4 regions of the Rhodococcus sp. B7740 genome follow, and region 1 is predicted to be linked to each of the others. Evidence: predicted binding sites of a transcription regulator. Region 1 holds the regulator's gene; each other region holds the start of a gene.
The links. Region 1 encodes LexA, which represses DNA repair genes until DNA is damaged. Its sites were predicted from a motif close to CGAACANNTGTTCG; they were not measured.
Positions count from the first base shown of each region.

Region 2: NY08_RS23950 (HNH endonuclease signature motif containing protein) is a predicted target of LexA. The motif match lies at 2,395-2,408, and genes of this name have one in related genera.
Region 3: NY08_RS03350 (SAV_6107 family HEPN domain-containing protein) is a predicted target of LexA. The motif match lies at 1,980-1,993, and genes of this name have one in related genera.
Region 4: NY08_RS08705 (error-prone DNA polymerase) is a predicted target of LexA. The motif match lies at 3,030-3,043, and genes of this name have one in related genera.

Region 1 is NZ_CP010797.1:1,351,102-1,355,903, reverse strand. Features, by position in the region: gene NY08_RS06180 (uracil-xanthine permease family protein) at 1-382, shown strand, start outside; gene NY08_RS06175 (acyl-CoA dehydrogenase family protein) at 535-1,677, shown strand; gene lexA (transcriptional repressor LexA) at 1,755-2,438, opposite strand; gene NY08_RS06165 (hypothetical protein) at 2,823-3,233, shown strand; gene nrdR (transcriptional regulator NrdR) at 3,334-3,798, shown strand; gene hrpA (ATP-dependent RNA helicase HrpA) at 3,811-4,802, opposite strand, start outside.
Region 2 is NZ_CP010797.1:5,103,712-5,108,513, reverse strand. Features, by position in the region: gene dapD (2,3,4,5-tetrahydropyridine-2,6-dicarboxylate N-succinyltransferase) at 1-880, shown strand, start outside; gene NY08_RS23950 (HNH endonuclease signature motif containing protein) at 971-2,380, opposite strand; gene NY08_RS23940 (6,7-dimethyl-8-ribityllumazine synthase) at 2,772-3,227, opposite strand; gene NY08_RS23935 (DUF1810 domain-containing protein) at 3,238-3,669, opposite strand; gene NY08_RS23930 (TetR/AcrR family transcriptional regulator) at 3,680-4,264, opposite strand; partial or broken gene NY08_RS23925 (SDR family NAD(P)-dependent oxidoreductase) at 4,282-4,802, shown strand, end outside.
Region 3 is NZ_CP010797.1:709,567-714,368, forward strand. Features, by position in the region: gene NY08_RS03340 (phytoene desaturase family protein) at 1-1,311, opposite strand, end outside; gene NY08_RS03345 (GNAT family N-acetyltransferase) at 1,316-1,933, opposite strand; gene NY08_RS03350 (SAV_6107 family HEPN domain-containing protein) at 2,130-2,585, shown strand; gene NY08_RS03355 (DUF3040 domain-containing protein) at 2,813-3,250, shown strand; gene mraZ (division/cell wall cluster transcriptional repressor MraZ) at 3,759-4,190, shown strand; gene rsmH (16S rRNA (cytosine(1402)-N(4))-methyltransferase RsmH) at 4,410-4,802, shown strand, end outside.
Region 4 is NZ_CP010797.1:1,882,823-1,887,624, forward strand. Features, by position in the region: gene NY08_RS08705 (error-prone DNA polymerase) at 1-2,997, opposite strand, end outside; gene NY08_RS08710 (MMPL family transporter) at 3,138-4,802, shown strand, end outside.

The DNA.
Region 1 (4,802 bases):
CGGTGTCATGGCTGCCACCCGCGTGTACTCGACCGCGGCGTATTGGGTCGCATCGATCACGGCGATGGTGCTCGCGTTCTCGCCCAAGTTCGGTGCGCTGATCTTCACCGTCCCCGACGGAGTCATCGGCGGCGCAACTCTGGTGCTGTACGGCCTGATCGGGCTTCTCGGCGTACGCATCTGGACCGACGCGAAGGTCGACTTCACCGACCCGGTCAATCTCATCGTCGTTGCGGCGGCGCTGGTCGCCGGAATCGGTGACCTGACACTGTCCGTCGGATCGGTCGAACTCGGCGGTATCGCCTGGGGTTCGGTGGGCATCCTGCTGGGGTACCCGATCGTCTCGGCGCTCGCCAGGAGTGCAGGCACCCGAGGTCGTTAGCGGGGTCGGTCACGGATCGCGCGCGTTTTGGTCATCGACCACCCCGACGCCGCGGACGTAGTGTTTCCCTGTGACGTCAGTCGTACCGGCGATCGAGATTCGTAGAGATTTCGCGTGGTCGCTGCCGGTATGCACCGAACAAGGAGACATTCGTGGAACGCACACTTTTCGAGCCCGAGCACGAGCTGTTCCGGGAGTCGTACCGGAAATTTCTCGATCAGCACGTAGCGCCGAACCACGCGAAGTGGGAAGAGCAGAACATCGTCGATCGCGACGTCTGGGTCGAGGCCGGTAAGCAGGGCTTCCTCGGAACGGCAGCGCCCGAGGAATTCGGCGGCGGCGGAGTCAAGGACTTCCGCTACAACGCCATCGTCACCGAGGAAACCACCCGTGGCGGATACAGCGGTATCGGTTTCACCCTGCACAACGACGTCGTCGCGCCGTACCTGATCGATCTCGCGAACGACGAGCAGAAGGCGCGCTGGCTTCCCGGATTCTGCTCCGGCGAACTGATCACCGCGATCGCGATGACCGAGCCGGGAACCGGAAGCGACCTGCAGGGCATCAAGACCAAGGCGGTACGTGACGGCGACGACTGGGTGCTCAACGGCTCGAAGACGTTCATCACCAACGGAATCAACGCCGATCTGGTGATCGTCGTGGCCTGCACCGACCCCGAGAAGGGCGCACAGGGCTTCAGTCTGCTGGTCGTCGAACGTGACATGCCCGGATTCGAACGCGGCCGCAACCTCGACAAGATCGGCATGAAGGCCCAGGACACCGCCGAACTCAGCTTCACCGACGTTCGTGTGCCCGCCGCCAACCTGCTCGGCGACGAGGGCATGGGCTTCATCTACCTGATGCAGAACTTGCCGCAGGAGCGACTCTCGATCGCTGTCGTCGCCGCCGCGGCAATGGAATCGGCACTGGACATGACGATCCAGTACTGCCGCGACCGCAAGGCCTTCGGAAAGTCGATCGGCAAGTTCCAGAACACGCGCTTCGTGTTGGCGGAACTGGCCACCGAAACCACCGCCACCCGCATCATGGTGGACAAGTTCATCGAGCTGCTCAACGCAGACAAGTTGACTGTGCAAGAAGCCGCCATGGCGAAGTGGTGGACCACCGAGAATCAGGTCAAACTGATCGACCGGTGCCTGCAGCTGCACGGCGGCTACGGCTACATGAAGGAATACCCGATCGCCAAGGCGTACATGGATTCCCGTGTACAGACCATCTACGGCGGCACCACCGAGATCATGAAGGAGATCATCGGCCGCGGATTGAATCTGTGATCCGCTGATCCGAGACACGCGAAGGGCCGCAGCACTCCTGTGCTGCGGCCCTTCGCGTGTCACCTCGGTGACGATCCCTACAGCTTGCGCATCACGGTGACGACCTTGCCGAGGATCGCGGCGTTGTTGCCCGGGATCGGCTCGAACAGCGGGTTGTGCGGCAGCAGCCACACCTCGCCCTTGGACCGCTTGAACGTCTTGACGGTGGCCTCGCCGTCGATCATCGCAGCGACGATGTCGCCGTTGTCGGCCACGGACTGCTGACGAACCACCACCCAGTCACCGTCGCAGATGGCCGCATCGATCATCGATTCACCGACCACCTTGAGCAGGAACAGCGAACCCTGTCCGACCAGCTCGCGGGGGAGCGGGAAGACGTCCTCGACGGCTTCCTCGGCCAGAATCGGACCGCCTGCAGCGATCCGGCCCAGTACCGGCACGAACGTCGGGGTAGGCAGCCGATCCTGCTCCTCGGACGCCTGCGATCCGTCGACCGCGGCGGCTGCCTGATCGGCCTGCACCTCGTCGAGACCGCGGACGTCGACCGCGCGGGGCCGGTTGGCGTCGCGCCGGAGGAAACCCTTGCGTTCGAGCGTACGGAGCTGGTGAGCGACGGAGGAGGTCGATGTCAGGCCGACCGCGTCACCGATCTCTCGAATGCTCGGCGGGTAACCGCGCTCGGTCACCGAAGCTCGAATGACCTCGAGTACCTTCCGTTGCCGCTCGGTCAGACCCGCGCTGATGTCGGTGCCGACTTCCATGGCCTTGGATGTCGGTTCCGCGGCAGGCTTACCCGCTGCGGCCTTCGGTGCGGTGGCCCTGGCTCCGGTCGCCTTGGAACCGGTGGTCGTGGAAAGCGTGGTCGACCTCGTCGAGGTCTCGTCCTTCATGCTGTCGGCCTCCTGCTGGTGTCCTGGATCCGGTCTGCGTGGTAGGTCTGCGCGGACTGGAGTTGATGGTGTCGACTCGTGTGGCGTGTGGTTTCTGACACGAATCTAGCGTGTATCAGCTGTTGAATCAAACATCTGTTCGACTCGTGTCGCGTTTTCTGCAGACTTTGTCGGAGGCTCGTGATAGAACTTCGAACAAGCGTCCATCGAACGCCTGATCGAACAATCGATCCAACGAGCGAAGTCGAGGTTCCGATGACCATCATCACCGATCGCCCCACCGCCACCGGTGTCCGCGCCCGATCCACTGCCGTCGAGCGCCGCCGCCGGGCGCGTCCCGTTCTGCAGAGTCCCATCGGAACGCACGGTGTCACGGGAACCCGTACACAGAATTCACCGTGCCTCCCGGTCCTCGATCCGTCGTGGACCGACGTCACCGATCGCGAGCAGGCCGATCGCGAGTTCGACGCGACCTCGGCGCACTTCGCCGGCCAGCCGGTTCGGATGCGTTCGATCGTGCTGACGGTGTTGGCGGTCCTGGTGGTGGCGGGCGGGCTGATCGGCATCGCGAACCTGCGGGCCGTCGCCCCCGATGCCGGCGCGCAACCGGCGGGTGTGGTCGAGGTGCACGACGGAGCTGTCGTCGAGTACACGCCCGGCAGATGACCACCGGCACCGTCGGGTTCGAGGAGACTGAGTATCCTCGACAGACTGCCCCGATGTGCGTGCTCGTCGTCGGAGCATCGGCTACGACGGAGGATCCCTCATGCATTGCCCGTTCTGCAGGCATCCCGACTCACGCGTGGTCGACTCGCGTGAGATGGACGAGGGGCAAGCAATCCGGCGTCGTCGCTCCTGCCCGGAGTGCGGTCGCCGATTCACCACCGTCGAGGCCGCAGTGCTGGCCGTCGTGAAACGCAGTGGTGTCACCGAGCCGTTCAGCCGAGAGAAGGTCGTCAAGGGAGTCCGTCGCGCCTGCCAGGGCAGAGATGTCGACAACGACGCGCTGAACCTACTGGCACAACAGGTCGAGGACGCCATCCGTGCAGCGGGATCCGCGGAGATCCCCAGCAACGAAGTGGGCTTGGCCATCCTCGGTCCACTCCGCGACCTGGACGAAGTGGCCTACCTGCGCTTCGCTTCCGTCTACCGCTCGTTCAGCTCGGCAGAAGACTTCGAGAAGGAAATCCACGAACTGCGCAAGCACCGCGAGTCCGCAGACATCGACTGACAGGCCCGCCCATCAGCGACGCTGGTCCGAGATCGCCTTCTCGATGCGCTTCTCCGACACCGGGTACGCCGTGCGAATGCCCTGCGCGAACAGTCCGACGCGCAACTCCTCGATCATCCAGAATAGTTCCTGAACCCCGGAACTGTTCTTTCTGCTCTCCGGCAGCGAATCCAACAGTCGCCCGTACGAGGCGTACACCCGATCGAGCACGTCCATCGCAGCCGCGTCCCGGCCTGCACTGCTCGGCAGCGTCGTCAACCGCTTGGTCGCCGCGGCGAGGTAGCGCGGCAGGTCTGCGAGTCTGCGAGAGCCGAATTCGGTGACGAACCCTCGAAAGATCAAGCCGTCGAACTGTTCCCGAACATCGTCCGCCGGCTCGCCCGAGGAGGACTGAAGTTGCGCGGACAGCGCCAGGGCGGCGGTCAACACCGGGCGAACCAACGCCAGTATCGCAGCGGTGCGCTGCGGAACCTCGGCGTTGACGAGTGCCCTCAGTTTCTCGAAGGCATCCGGATCCCGGACCGGTCCTCCGTGCGCATCCATGGCCTCTTCGACCGCAAGTACTCGGCACTCCTCGAGGAGTGCGTCGACTCCACCGTACGGATTCTGGCCCAGTGCAAGACGTTCCGCGGTCGGTAGGCCGGCCAGCAATGCCTTGGTGCCCTTCGGAGCCGTCGACAGAAGCAAAGTTCTGGTTCCCGAGCGCATTGCCGCCCGCGCCTCGGCGGGGGTGCTGAGGACCCGCACCGCGACGCCGGGTCCTTCCGGAACCAGCGCCGGATAGCCGGTGACCTTCTGTCCACCGACCTGCCGAGTCACCGTCGGCTCCAACCGACCGAGCGTGCCGGAGGTCCAGGCCAGAGAGGGTGCGCGCTCCGCGTCGCCGACCGCGCTCGCCACCTGACGGCCGACCTCACCCGACAGGCTCGTCCGAAGAGCAGTCAGATCCTTGTTGCTGCCCAGCACCTTTCCGGACGGGTCGACGGCCGCGAACGTCATCTTCA
Region 2 (4,802 bases), 1.6 Mb from region 1:
TCCGAACCCGGAGCTCGGGTCGGGCTTCGAGACCGGCACCGTCCGGCTCGAGGGTTCGGACGTCCCCGAGGAGCTGGCCGCTCTCGTCGGACCGGACGAGGCGCGCGGCGTCGAGGTAGTCGCAGTGCGCACCAGCATCGCCTCTCTCGACGACGCTCCGATCGACGCCCACGACGCGTATCTGCGACTGCACCTGCTTTCGCACCGGTTGATCCAGCCGCACGGGCAGAACCTCGACGGCGTGTTCGGTCTGCTGTCCAATGTGGTGTGGACCAACTTCGGGCCCGCGGCGGTGGACGGTTTCGAGACGGTGCGCGCGAAACTTCGTGCCCGCGGTCCGGTGACCGTGTTCGGAGTCGACAAGTTCCCGCGCCTGGTCGACTACGTCGTTCCCACCGGTGTTCGGATCGCCGACGCCGACCGCGTTCGTCTCGGCGCGCACCTGGCCAGCGGAACGACGGTCATGCACGAGGGCTTCGTCAACTTCAACGCCGGCACGCTCGGCAACTCGATGGTCGAGGGTCGCATCTCCGCGGGCGTCGTCGTGGGCGACGGTTCCGATGTGGGCGGCGGCGCGTCGATCATGGGCACGCTCTCCGGCGGCGGCAAGAATGTCATTTCCGTCGGAAAGAGCTGCCTGCTGGGCGCGAACTCCGGGCTCGGCATTTCACTCGGTGACGACTGCGTCGTCGAGGCCGGGCTCTACATCACCGCAGGAACCAAGGTGAGTGGCCCGGATGGAACAGTGGTGAAGGCGGCGACACTGTCCGGCAAGTCCAACCTGCTGTTCCGTCGCAACTCGCTGTCGGGCGCTGTCGAGGTGGTGCCGTGGAAGGGCACCGGCGTCGAACTGAACGCGGCACTGCACGCCAACGACTGAGAGCTGAATTCCCGAATCAGGCTTACTGCCAACCTCTTCCAGCCCCGCACCGTGTTCTCGGTGCGGGGCTGGAGTGGTCTTTGGGCGGGTTCAGGCGATGTGTGGGCCTGCTCGGGCGTGGGATGGTCTGGGTTGTCGGTACGGGTCGACGGTTGCCGGTGGCACGAACCACGGGTGGTTGTCGACGCCGATGAACACTTCCCAGTCACTGTGGTGGAGGAGTCGGTGGTGGAATCCGCACAGGAGGACGAGGTTGTTCATGTCGGTGGGGCCACCATCGGCCCAGTGCCAAATGTGATGCGCTTCTGTCCAGGCGGCGGGTTTTCCGCAGCCGGGGAAGGCGCAGGTGTGATCTCTCGCGATGAGGGCTTTGCGTTGTTTTGCGGTGACGGTGCGTGCGGTGCGGGCGAGGTTGATCGGTGAGCCGTTCTCGTCCATGACGATGGCGGTGAGGAGGCAGTCGCAGGCGAGTTGGCGGGAGGTGTTGCGGGACAGTGGTCCCATCCAGGGCAGCCACCCGACCGAAGTGCCGTCGCCGAACAGGTCCCGATACGCGCCGCGATCTGCGGCACAAGGTGGATTCGTCCCGTCTTCCGCATCGGGGTGGATGGGGTGTCCGGTGTTGATGTCGACCGGATCTACTTCGCCGGTGTCGGATTCGGCTGCAGCGCGAGTGGTTTCGTCGTCGGCGATGTCATCGACGTCAGCACCGTCGGCACTGTCGCGGAGGTCGGTGAGATCACGCAGGGTGATGTGCAGGTTCAGGTGCGGCCTCTCGCCGCCTTCGGTGGGGCGATTGCTCGAGGCGAGGTACTGGTCGATGATGTGTCCGAAAGCGTCGGCGCGACGCCTGGCGGGGCTGCGGTCGTCTCCGGTTTTGGGTGTCTCGGTGCCGTCGGGGTCGGGTCGTGGTTCGGTCAGCGGGGAGAGTGCGGTGAGGAGTTTTTCTCCGGTGATCGCATCGAAGTCTCCTTTGAGTACGAGCCGGCCGTTCAACGTCTTGGAGGCGAAGAATTCGTTGCGGTCGGTGTCCTCGGCGGGTGGTGTCTTGCCGCCGTAGGTGTCGTGGAGTTTGGTGATCGCTTCGCGGATGCGGCCGGTGCGGGCTCCGGGCCCGGTCGCAGCGGTGATCATCGCTTTCCGCGCGATGTCCTGGCCTTCTTGCGGCAGATTCTTCGGTGGGGTTTCCGCGAAGGTGAGGATCAACGCGGCGTGGTCGACGGACATGACGCCGGTGTCGATGGCGTCGGCGATGTCGGGGAAGTTCTTCAGTCCGCGGGCGAGAGCGACGATCTTGTTTGCTTTACCCGCCGAGAGCAGGGTGGTGGAGGTGAGCCAGCCGGCGGGGCCGGGGAATCCGAGTTTCTCCCGTGAGACGCGGGTGTCGATGTCGGCGACGAGAGCGATGCGCCGGGCCTCGAGCAGTTGGATCTGGTGGGAGACCGCGGCGGCGTCGGCGAGGAGTTCGGCCTCGCTCAGTTGCCAGATCGCTGTGGTCATGCCATGAAGTGTATCGAACGTGCGTTCGACTTGCAATTATTGTTGAATCGAAAACTATTGTGCTGCTTGACTATTCAGTATTCCAAACCTGTCGGTGGGGTGTGGTATCGGATACGGGCGTGCCTTGGTGATAGAGGATTTTCCAGTCACCCGCGCGGCGTTGCCACAACGTCATCCTGCGGGTGGATCGGCCGCCCTGCTCGAGAATGTAGGTCAGCAAGTACGTATTCGAGGCAATTTCGCGGAGCTCGAATTCACTGGCTGTCCAGTCGACATCGAGTTGCCCGGTGGGGTCGGATGCGTATCGCTTTTCGAGAACGGCCCACGTGCTCGCGTCGTCGAGCTCCCGGAGCACCCCATGTTCGGCGAACACAGGATTGCCCGCCGAGCGTCAGCCGATGGTCCCCAGTGACGCCAGGGTTTTCACCACAGCCCGTGCGGCTTCTGCGCCTTTGGTTTCGAGGTGGGCGGTGAAGAAGGCGTTGTGGTCGGCGTGTTCGTGGAAGTGGTGTGGCGTCAGCACCACGGAGAACACCGGCACGTCGGTGTCCAGCTGCACTCGCATCAGGCCGTCGATGACCGCCGTTTCGACGAAGTCGTGTCGGTAGATTCCACCGTCCACCACCAGTGCAGCGGCGACGATCGCGGAGTACGTGCCCGTCTTGGCGAGCCGCTGTGCGTGCAGTGGGATCTCGAAGGCCCCAGGCACCTCGAACACGTCGATAGCCGTCTCGGCTTCTCCGAGATTTTTCAGTTCGGCGGCGAATCCCACTCGCGCGCGATCGACGATGTCCAGGTGCCAGCTGGCGTGGACGAAGGCAATGGATCCCGCGAGTGGAGTGGTCATGGATGCGATGCTAGCGGTATCGCTCGTCGAGCAAGTCGAGTGTCGGGCTATCGAATTCACCGGCGAAATACTTCTGCAACACTTCGCCGAATACGGACGGACCCTTGGTAGCTTCGGCGAAAAGCGTCATGGACGAATGCAACTTCAGGTTGTCGGGATAACCGAAGATCTCGTCGACCGTCCGCCCCTCGACAGCTGCCACAAGCCTTGCTGCCTTCTTCAGGCGAGGGCCCAACACTTCGTGCGAGAGGTAGAGCTCCGCCTCGGTCAGATCGGCGATGCCGAAGTGTTGAGCGGTCGCGCTACGCCCCAGTCCCGCCAACTGTGGGAACACGAACCACATCCAGTGTGTCTGCTTGCGTCCCGCCTTCAGTTCCTTCGTCACTGCGGTCCAGACGGGGTCCTGGGCGTCGACGAAGCGTTGCAGGTCGTATTCGGTCATGCCGTTCAACCTAGGTGAACCCACGCAGCAGCGTGTCGACGGTCGCGTCGAGAAGATCCTCGATCGCGACGCCGTCGAGCAGGTCCCCGGTGGCCAGCATCGCAAGTCCGTGCACGCTGGCGAAAGCAACCCGCGCGAGGATCTCGGGTGGAGCCTCGGTGATCACACCTGCGGCGATGGCTTCGCTGAGCAATGCCTCGGTGGCGGTCATGCTCTCGTGCGCAACAGTTTTCAGCTTCTCGCTGGCGTCGGGATGATGCTTGGTGCTGTACATGACGTCCAGCAACTCCGGATGTTCGACGGCGAATCCGAGGTAGGCGCGAGCGACTGCACGAAACCGAGCCATCAGCTCACCGGGTCCAGTTGCCGCGGCGACCATCCGGCGGTTCAGTTCCTCGAAACCGTGCAGGGCCAGCGCATCCAACAGGGCTTGCTTGTCGCGGAAGTGGCGCGCGGGAGCACCGTGACTGACCCCGACATCTCTGGCCAGCTGTCGAAGTGACAATGCGTCGACTCCGCGGTGCGCGATGCTCCGTTCGGCCTCGTCGAGCAGTACCGCGCGCAGGTCACCGTGGTGGTACCGCTGCGTTGCCATGGGTTCCACCCTAGGCGATGTTGGCGTTGACAACAATGCTGACACTGCCTACATTGGCGGACATGACTTCCACAGCACTGATCACCGGAGCAAGTTCGGGCCTCGGCGAGGAGTTCGCCACTCGATTCGCGGCACGGGGCGAGAACGTCGTCCTGGTGGCACGGCGTGCCGACCGACTGGACACCCTGGCACGACGAATCGAAGCCGACCACGGCGTCACCGCAACCGTTGTCGCGATGGATCTGGGGGTTCCCGGCGTCGGCGAGACCCTCCGGACCACATTGGCCGACAAAGGAATCATCCCCACCACACTCGTCAACAACGCAGGTTTCGGAACTCACGGGAAATTTGCCGACGAGGATCCCGAGCGCATCGCCGCAGAGATCGCGCTGAACGTGAGCGCGCTGGTCGACCTGACGCATGCGTTTCTGCCCAACCTCACCGGCGCGCTGATCAACATCGCGAGTACCGCTGCGTACCAACCCACCCCCAACATGGCTGTCTACGGTGCCACGAAGGCCTTCGTCCTCAACTTCAC
Region 3 (4,802 bases), 640 kb from region 1:
GGCGAAACCGGGTGCGTACCGGTCCAGTTCGGCCACGATTCGATCTGCCTCGAACTCGGCCAACGAGCGCTCGCCCGGAACGTCCGATCGCCACTGCCTGCCGTCGGCGAGGGTATGGGGATGCCACTGCGACCACAGTGAGATCTGGTGCTGTCCCGGCGGTGCGATGGTGGGATCGAGTGCGCTGAAGGACATTCCCAGCACGGCCGGGGTGGGCGGCAGGTCGCCGGCCAGCGCGTGCCCGTGCGCCAACCGCAACTGGCTGCGGTCGCGTACCAGCAGCGCCAGACCGTGGGTGCCGTCCTCGATGCGGTCGGCACTCGGGTACGTCGGAAGAGCGTCGGTGGCCAGTCTGACCGCAGTACCAATACCCGGTCCTACCCGAATCGTGCTGCGCCACGGGGCGATCTGCGCCGAGTCGTGTCCACCGGCTTCGAGAAGGTCGAGGGTGGTCAGGATGTGGCAGCCGGCCACGACGATGCGGCTGTCGATCTCCCGTCCCGACGCGGTCCTGGTGGTCCAGCCGTGCGGGCGGCGCACGAGCGAGGTGACCGCGTCGCCGAGTGTCAGTTCGGCACCGTCGCGCTGCAGCCGAGCGATCATCGCCTCGGTCAATGCTCCGCTGCCGCCGACGGCGCGGCCCGGCGGAAGGGTGTGCATGAGGGCCGCGAAGCCGACCATCGGTGCGGTACCTGGCTCGGACATCGGCGGACCCGACTGAGCGCCGAACCAGGCGAGCGCAGCCTTGAGTCGTTCGCTCGAGAACATCTCGTCCAACAGGGAATCGCCGGTGGCGAGGAACTCACGCGAGAGCATGCTGCCGCCGTCGGGAGCACCGAGACCCCAGAAGGATCGGAGCAGTTTCGGACCGGTGGGTGGCCCACCGAACGCACGCATGGTGCGTTCGCTGCGGGGGCCCCAGACGGAGACGAACGTTCGGTAGGCGCGCGCGTCGGCTGCGCCGCAGGCGGCGGCGATGGACTCGCAGGTTCGTTCCAGGCTTCGGTGGAAGACGATTCCGCGTTCGTCGGTGCCGACGGCTCCCGGCGCGAACGCCCAGGGGTCGCAGTCGATGTAGCGCAGTCCGAACTCGGCGAGGCCGAGCTCCTCGATGATGCCTGTGTGCCGAATCATGATGTGTGCCGACGACCCACGGTCCACTCGGTGGCCGGGAAAGCGTTCCACCGTCGAGACCGCGCCGCCGGCGACGGAGTCGCGCTCGAGAACCTCGACCGACATGCCGGCATCGGTCAGGTAACAGGCGGAGGTCAGGGCATTGTGGCCGGAGCCCACCACCACAGCATCGATCACACCCTCAGGCTACTGGCCCGTCGAGGGGCAACCGGCGGCCCAGGACCGCGAAGGGTCGTCGGTCCCCGCTGAAGGTGAAGTCGCGCAGTACGTCCGCGAAGCCGAGCCTGCGGTAGAGCCGCCAGGCTCGGTTGTCCTCCTCGGCTACTTCGGGTGTGGACAACATCACGTTGGCCGCCGAGACGCCGCGCAGCAGTCGGCTGCACAGTCGTCCACCGAGACCGTGCCCCTGGGCGCTCGGGAGAACGTGCAACTCGGTCAGCTCGAAGTAGTCCGCGAGCGTGGCTTCGACGGTCTGCGGGGAATGCCCCGTGCGCCGCAGACCGTCGCGAACCTGTTGATGCCACCACTGGTGCGCGGCACCGTGGTAGCCGTACGCGACGGCCACCAGCGAATCGGGCTGTGTCGGATCGGCGTTCGGGAGCAGTGCGCCGACGGCTCGCCAGCCCGGGCGGTGCAGGTGTTCACTCCACATCGGGGCTCGGCTCTGTTCGGTTCCACGCGGATAGCCCATGGCCTCGACGTAGATGGACAGTGCCTCGAACAGCCGCTGGCGGAATTCCGGGGGCGTCAGATCGACCAGGTACGGCGTTGTCCGCGCATCGGTGACGACTGTTCTCAACCTTTCTTCGGCAACTTGTCGGTGGGCACGGCTATATTGAATGTGTCGAACGGGTGTTCGACAATCGGGGCCGAGTGCGCCGGTGGCTTCGGCTCGGATGTCGAGTCGGATTCTTCCGGAGTTCGACTGTAAGGCTTCGCCACGGTTCCGGCCGCGCCAGGTGCGCGCCGGAGATTCGAACTGGAGGTGTTCGAGTATGACGATCACGAAGGCATTCGATGCCGGAGTGCGGTCGCCGGTGTCGCGTCAGGCTCAGATTCTGCTGGGCCGGGCCGATGCTCTGCTGTCCGAGTCCATCGGGGAGAGCGATGCCGGAGATCGATTTCTCGGCAGCTACGCCGCTGCACTGAAAGGCGCGGCAGCTGTGCTGGCGTCGTTGCCGAATTCGATCGGCGCGCGTCCTCGTTCGCGCAGTGCGTGGGTGTTGATGGCAAAGGCGGCACCGGATCTCGCCGTCTGGGCCGACTATTTCGCGTCTTTCTCCGCCACCAGGGCGGCGGTCGAGGCCGGCGCGTCGAGCACGATCGCCGATCTCGATGCCGACGATTTCCATCGACACGTCGGTCGTTTTCTGAACTCGATCGAGGACCGACTCGGCGGGCAGGCTCGATTCGCGTCCGTCGACCCCATGACGGCGCCCCTGTCTGCGTAGCGCACCGAGCTGGACGTCAGGTGACAATCGCCACGTCATCGGGTGTTCGCCCAAGGTTTTCGGGACGTGCGTCTCGAAAACTTCGGTGTTTCTCAGGAACACATCGACCGAGTAGGTGGTAAGCGGCCGATTCAGCTCGTATCATCGACAGCAGGTAGCCGCCAAGGTCAGCTTCCCGTCGTTTCGGAACCGAAATGACCTTCAATATCTGTGCAGGGGGAGGTACCGTGCCACTCTCCGAGCACGAGCAGCGCATGCTCGACCAGATCGAGAGCGCTCTCTACGCCGAGGATCCCAAATTCGCGTCTCATGTGAGGGGCGGTCGCGTACGTGCGGCGTCGAGCAGGAGGCGCTTTCAGGCTGCCGCTCTGTTCGTAGTGGGACTCGTGTTGCTCGTCGCCGGTGTTGCATTGTCGACGAACAGCCTGGCTTTTCTCGTCGTCAGTCTCATCGGCTTTTTGTTCATGTTCGGTGCCGGGGCACTGTTCCTGTTCGGTGGTTCCAACAAGGGAGCCGCAGCGTCGCAGGACGAGGGCAGCGCATCCAACGATGCTGCCGAGACGTCCGGGCGTGGTACCGGACAGAAATCGAAGGGTGGTCGCAAGGGCGGCAGCTTCACCTCTCGCATGGAAGATCGGTTCCGTAAGAGGTTCGAGCAGGACTGAGTCGACCGGGTTACGCCGAATCGACCCTTATCGGCTCGTCTCCACAACTTCACGCGTCAACGTAGAACAGCATCTCACCCTCGGGTGAGGTGCTGTTGTCGTTTCTGCGTTCGAACGGACGCCGCCCGATCGACTGCAGCCCTCCGCTCCGCGTCGAGGGCCGGTTCGCGTGTTCGCGCGCGGGAGTTCTGGGACACGTCCCCCACTGTCACCCACGCTCCCCACTTTTCCCCACCGCGGCCCCACCGAGGGGCCGAGATCGACCGTCGTCCACCACCGTAGGTGCTGCGTGCCTGGTCAGGCTACTTCGATGCTGGACTCGTGCGCCATGGCGTCCGGTTCGAGCCCTCGGAATCGCCCGCGGTATCGCTGACGGCAGCGCCGATCTTCTACGTCTTGACCAGCGCAGACAGTGACTTCTCCAAAGTTTTCCGGCCGTGAATGGTTCGAAGTGGGGGAGAGTGGGGTAAAGTGGTCCGCAGCGGAGAGTCGAGGCTGGAGGTGGCGAGTGTTTCTCGGTACCTACACGCCGAAGCTCGACGACAAAGGTCGACTCACGTTGCCGGCCAAGTTTCGGGACGCGCTTGCAGGAGGGGTCATGGTGAGCAAGGGGCAGGATTTCAGCCTCGCTGTCTACACCGGGGCCGACTTCGCGGAGCGCTCTCGGAAGTTGACGGCGGCTTCTCGTGCCAACCCCAAAGCCCGTGCCTACGTTCGCCAGTTCTTCTCGGGAACAGACGAACAGCGGCCGGACGGACAGGGACGCATCACCATCAGTCCCGAGCATCGCCGCTATGCGGGGCTCGAACGAAACTGCGTGGTGATCGGTTCGATGGACTTCATCGAGATCTGGAACGACGAAGCGTGGGCGCGCTACTCCGCTGAGAACGAGCAGGATTTCTCCGACGCTTTCGACGAGTCCCTCGGAGGGATCTTGTAGCCCGACCAGGTCGCCTGCGAGTGCAGCGAGGCCTCTGCCCGATCAGAACCCTGACGTTCTTCCCCAACGCCAGGTTTCGCAGATCAGGACCCTGACGTTCTTCCCCAACGCCAGGTTCCCTATCGGACAGGGACCTCGAAGCATTCGTATCGGCCTCGGTGGGCGACCTGCACGGCCCGGACCCGGGCGAGAAGTACGTACGCGCGACCGGGAGGAACCATGACGGAGGGCACCGGGCCGGACGAGAGCGACTCGTCCGCCGACCGAACCCATCGTCGATCCTCGGGCCCGCTCCACGTTCCGGTTCGTCTCGAGCGAGCCGACGAACTGCTCGGACCCGCGCTCGAATCCACCGGCGATACCCGGGTCATGATCGACGCGACACTCGGACTCGGCGGTCACTCCGAGCACTTCTTGCGGACCTATCCGCACCTGCACCTGATCGGGCTCGACCGGGATCCCGACGCGCTCGAGTTGGCCGGAGCCCGGTTGGCTCCGTTCGCCGATCGAATCACGTTGGTGCACACGACCTACGACGGCATCGCCGAAGCGCTCGACGAGGCCGGCCTGCCTGCGGTCGGCTCCGTTCACGCCATCCTGTTCGATCTCGGT
Region 4 (4,802 bases), 530 kb from region 1:
GGGAATCTGCAGCAGTCGATTCGCGGGAACCACGCCGAGCGAATCGAGCCGATCTCGAAAGAACTGCGTGGGATAGGAATCCGGTGACACACCGGTTGCCCAGACGTCGGCCGACGCCAGATCGAGATCCGACATGCCCGGTAACGCAGGCGCTTTCGTCGACGCTCCGATGCCGGGCAGCAGGCCAGGACGCTCCCCCGCCGCCGCACCCGCAGCCCACAGTGCCTCTCGACGGGTGATGCCGAAACACCCGAGTGCGCCTGCCGTGGCCAGCGCTTCCGCCTGCGCCACCGACAGTTCGACGCGTCCCGCCAGGTCCAGGAACGAGGTGTACGGCCCGTGTGCGTCCCGCGCGTCGACGATCTTCTGAGCCAGAGCAGTACCGATGAACTTCACGTCCGCCAACCCCATCCGAATCTCGAGGCCGTCTCCCTCGAGATTCGCATGACCGAGACTGGCATTGACGTCGGCACCGTGGACCAGCACGCCGTGTCGCCTGGCGTCGGCGACCAGAGATTGCGGTGAATAGAAACCCATCGGCTGGGCGCGCAGCAGTCCGGCACAGAACGCCGCCGGGTGATGCAGCTTGAACCAGGAGGAGTAGAACACCAGCGAGGCGAAGCTCTGCGAATGGCTCTCGGGGAAGCCGAAATTGGCGAAAGCCGACAGCTTCTCGTAGATTTGGTCGGCAGCTGTACCGGTGATGCCGTGCAGGTCGCGCATCCCGTCGTAGAACCGTCCCCTCAGCAGTTCCATCTTCTCCGGTGACCGTTTCGATCCCATGGCACGGCGTAGTTGATCGGCGTCGGCGGCACTGAAACCCGCAACATCGATGGCCATCTGCATCAGCTGTTCCTGGAACAGCGGCACACCGAGTGTTCGATCGAGCGCCTTCTTCAGCGACGGATGCTCGAAGATCACCGGCTCGAGTCCGTTGCGGCGCTTGATGTACGGGTGCACCGAACCACCCTGGATCGGACCGGGACGGATCAGCGCGACCTCGACCACCAGATCGTAGAAGTTGCGCGGCTTCAGACGCGGCAGAGTGGCCATCTGCGCGCGGGACTCGACCTGGAACACCCCCACCGAATCGGCTCGCTGGAGCATCTCGTACACCTCGGGCTCGGACAGATCGATCGAGGCGAGTTCGATGTCGATGCCCTTGTGCTCGGCGATCAGGTCCATCATGTAGTGCAGCGCCGAGAGCATACCGAGTCCGAGCATGTCGAACTTCACCAAACCCACTGCGGCACAGTCATCCTTGTCCCACTGGAGCACACTGCGGTTCTCCATCGTCGCCCATTCCACCGGGCAGACGTCGGCGATCGGACGATCACAGATCACCATGCCGCCGGAGTGAATGCCGAGGTGACGTGGGAAGCCCTCGATCTGACGGGCCAGGTCGAGAACGGAGTCGGGAATTCCGTCGCCGTCCTGATCACCGATTCCGGACCAGCGGGTGATCTGCTTGCTCCACGCGTCCTGTTGTCCCTGCGAAAAGCCGAGCGCACGCGCCATGTCTCGTACCGACGACTTGCCGCGGTAGGTGATGACGTTGGCCACCTGGGCGGCATGAGTGCGGCCGTACTTGGCGTAGACGTGCTGGATCGCCTCTTCTCGACGATCGGATTCGATGTCGATGTCGATATCGGGCGGCCCGTCGCGCTCGGGTGCGAGGAACCGCTCGAACAGCAGCTTGTTCGCCACCGGATCGACGTTGGTGATGCCGATCGCGAAGCAGACAGCCGAGTTGGCCGCCGAACCCCTTCCCTGACAGAGGATGTCGTGAGTCTTGCAGAAGTGGACGATGTCGTGGACCACCAGGAAGTAGCCGGGGTATTCGAGCCTCTCGATGATGTCGAGCTCGTACTCGAGCTGCGAATAGGCGGCCGGGTTCGCCGACCGCGAGCCGTACCGACGGGCGGCTCCCTCGAACGTGAGTCGACGCAGATAGCTGATCTCGGTGTATCCGTCGGGCACATCGAACGGTGGCAGGCGCGGCGCGATCAGCTTCAGATCGAACGAACACTCACGACCGAGCTCGACGGCACCGCGCACCGCGCCCGGATAGTGACGGAACAGTTCGGCCATTTCCGCCCCGGACCGTAGATGTCCACCGCCGGTCGGTGCCAACCAACCGGCAGCCTCGTCCAAGCTGCTCCGTGCGCGCACAGCCGCCATCGCCATGGCCAATCTCCTGCTACGCGGCCCGGCGTAGTGCGCGGCCGTGGTGGCGATCGTCGGAAGGCCGTACCGCTGCGCCAGAGTCGCGAGTGCGTCGTTGCGCTCGTCGTCGTCTGCGACGCCGTGCCGGGTGAGTTCGACGGTGACACGATCGGATCCGAACCGGTCGACGAGTGTGCGCAGCGCGGCCTCTGCTGCCTCCGGACCACCACGCGAGAGCGCCTGGCGAACATGCCCCTTCCGGCAACCGGTGAGAATCTGCCAGTGACCGCCCGCCGATTCGGTGAGTTCGTCGATGTCGTACTGCGGCTTACCTTTGACCCCGCCCGCCAGGTGTGCAGCGGCGATCCGACGCGAGAGCCGGCGATACCCCTCCTGTCCGCGAGCGAGCACCAGTAGGTGGGTGCCGTCGGGATCGGTCTCTCCGGCTCGGGATCGATGGGTGTCCAACGAGAGTTCGGCACCGAACACGGTTCCGATACCGAGAGCTCTGGCTGCCTCGGCGAACCGCACGACCCCGTAGAAACCGTCGTGGTCGGTGATGGCGATGGACTCGAGGCCGAGGCGTACCGCTTCCTCGACCATCTCCTCGGGCTGCGAGGCACCGTCGAGAAAACTGAACGCCGAGTGCGCGTGCAATTCCGCGTAGGGAGTCACCGACAGAGTGGGCTTGTCGATGGTGCGGTCGTAGACGTCCCTCTTTCGTGACCACGCCGGGCTGTCGCCGCCGTCACCCTCGGCCACGGGCTTCGGGCGTCCGGACAGGACTCGTTCCATCTCCGACCACGTGGGTGGTCCGTCGTTCCATCCCATCGAGACCACCTTCCCTCACGTCGCCACCTCATCGAACACTTGTTCTAATGAGAACACGGGGGTCCGACACGGATCAACTAGAGTCGAATCGCCACTGACCCTTTTTCGCCGAATCCCTTTCACAGAGCCGGAGCACAGACGTGACGCGTTGGGCCTCGTTCGTCGTATCGCACAAACGATGGGCACTGGCAGTTGTCGTCGCCGTCGTCGCCGTCGGCGGAATCTTCGGACTCGGCGTCTTCTCGAAACTGAGCGAGGGCGGCTACGCCGACGCAGGCAGCGAATCGTCCGAGGTCGCACGGCTGGTGCAGGGCATAGGCCAACCGACCCCCGACATCGTCGCGATCTACACCGCCCCCGAGGGCCGGTCGATCGACGACATCGGACCACAGGTGCAAGCGACGCTCGACGAGTTCAGCAGTCGATACACCCTCGGCAACATCGCCTCGTACTGGAGCGCAGACCCGATCAGCAAGGAATTCCTGGTCTCCAAGGACCGAACCAAGGCGTTGGCCACGGTGTACCTCGGCGCGAACTCGGGCGTCACGTTCAACACCTTCGGCGAGCTTCCACCACAGCTCGAAGTGCCCGGCATCGAATCTCAGTTCGCCGGCGCAACGGTGGTGGGAGTCTCGCTCAGCGAAACCCTCGAACGCGACCTGATCCGCTCCGAGATCATCGCTGTTCCCATCACACTGCTGCTGCTGATCTTCATCTTCGGCGGCGTGATCGCCGCAGCGGTTCCGGTCTTCGTCGGCATTCTGAGCGTGCTCAGCTCCCTGGCCATCCTGCGGGTGCTCACCGAGTTCACCGAAGTCAGCTCGTTCTCGATCAACGTCGCGTCGTTGCTGGGACTGGGCCTGGCCATCGACTACGGACTGTTCATCGTCAGCAGGTTCCGCGAGGAACTGCGCGGTGGATCGACGCCGATCGACGCGACAATCCGCACCGTCGCCACCGCAGGCAAGACCGTCGTCTTCTCCGGACTGCTGCTGATCTGCGCATTCGCCGGGATGCTCGTCTTCCCGCAGGCAGTGATCCGATCTCTCGGGTTCGGGGCCATGGCCGCAGTGGCGAGTGCAGCCGTCCTGTCACTGACCGCGGTTCCCGCCCTGCTCGCCATTCTCGGTACCCGCATCAACTCCTGGACGTGGTCGCGCACAGCGTCCGACCGAGGCGATGCACGCGCACACAAGTTCTGGGGCGGCGTCGTCACCCGCGTCATGAAGCATCCGGGCATCGTCGCTGCCGTCATCGTCGCCGGCTTGCTGATCATCGCCACCCCGATCCTGAAGGTATCGCTCGGAGAGGTCGACTACACGGCGCTGCCGAAGGACAACCCTGCGCGCGTGGCGTTCGAGACTCTCGGCTCCGACTTCGAATCCACCGGCGAGGGCGCAACCGTTGTTCTGCGCGGCCTGGACGGCGTCAAGCCTCAGGGCGCACCGATTGCGGCGCTCACCTCAGCCGTGGAATCCACGCCCGGTATCGCCCGAGCCGAATTCCTGGGCTCGAAGGACGATTTCGTGACGCTGCAGGCGTCCTACAGCGAACCGACCGGCGGGCTGAGCGAGGCCGAATCCCAATCCGACGCAGTGGCGGCGCTGCGCGCGATCACTCCTCCGGACGGTACCGAGATCCTCGTCGGCGGCGGACGAGCCAACGTCGACGACGGCAATGCGGCGATCGCGAAGTGGCTACCGGTGATGATCACTATCATGGTCGTCTCGACGCTGGTGTTGCTGTTCCTCGCATTCGGATCGATCGTGTTGCCGATCAAGGCGGTCCTGATGGCCGGACTGAGC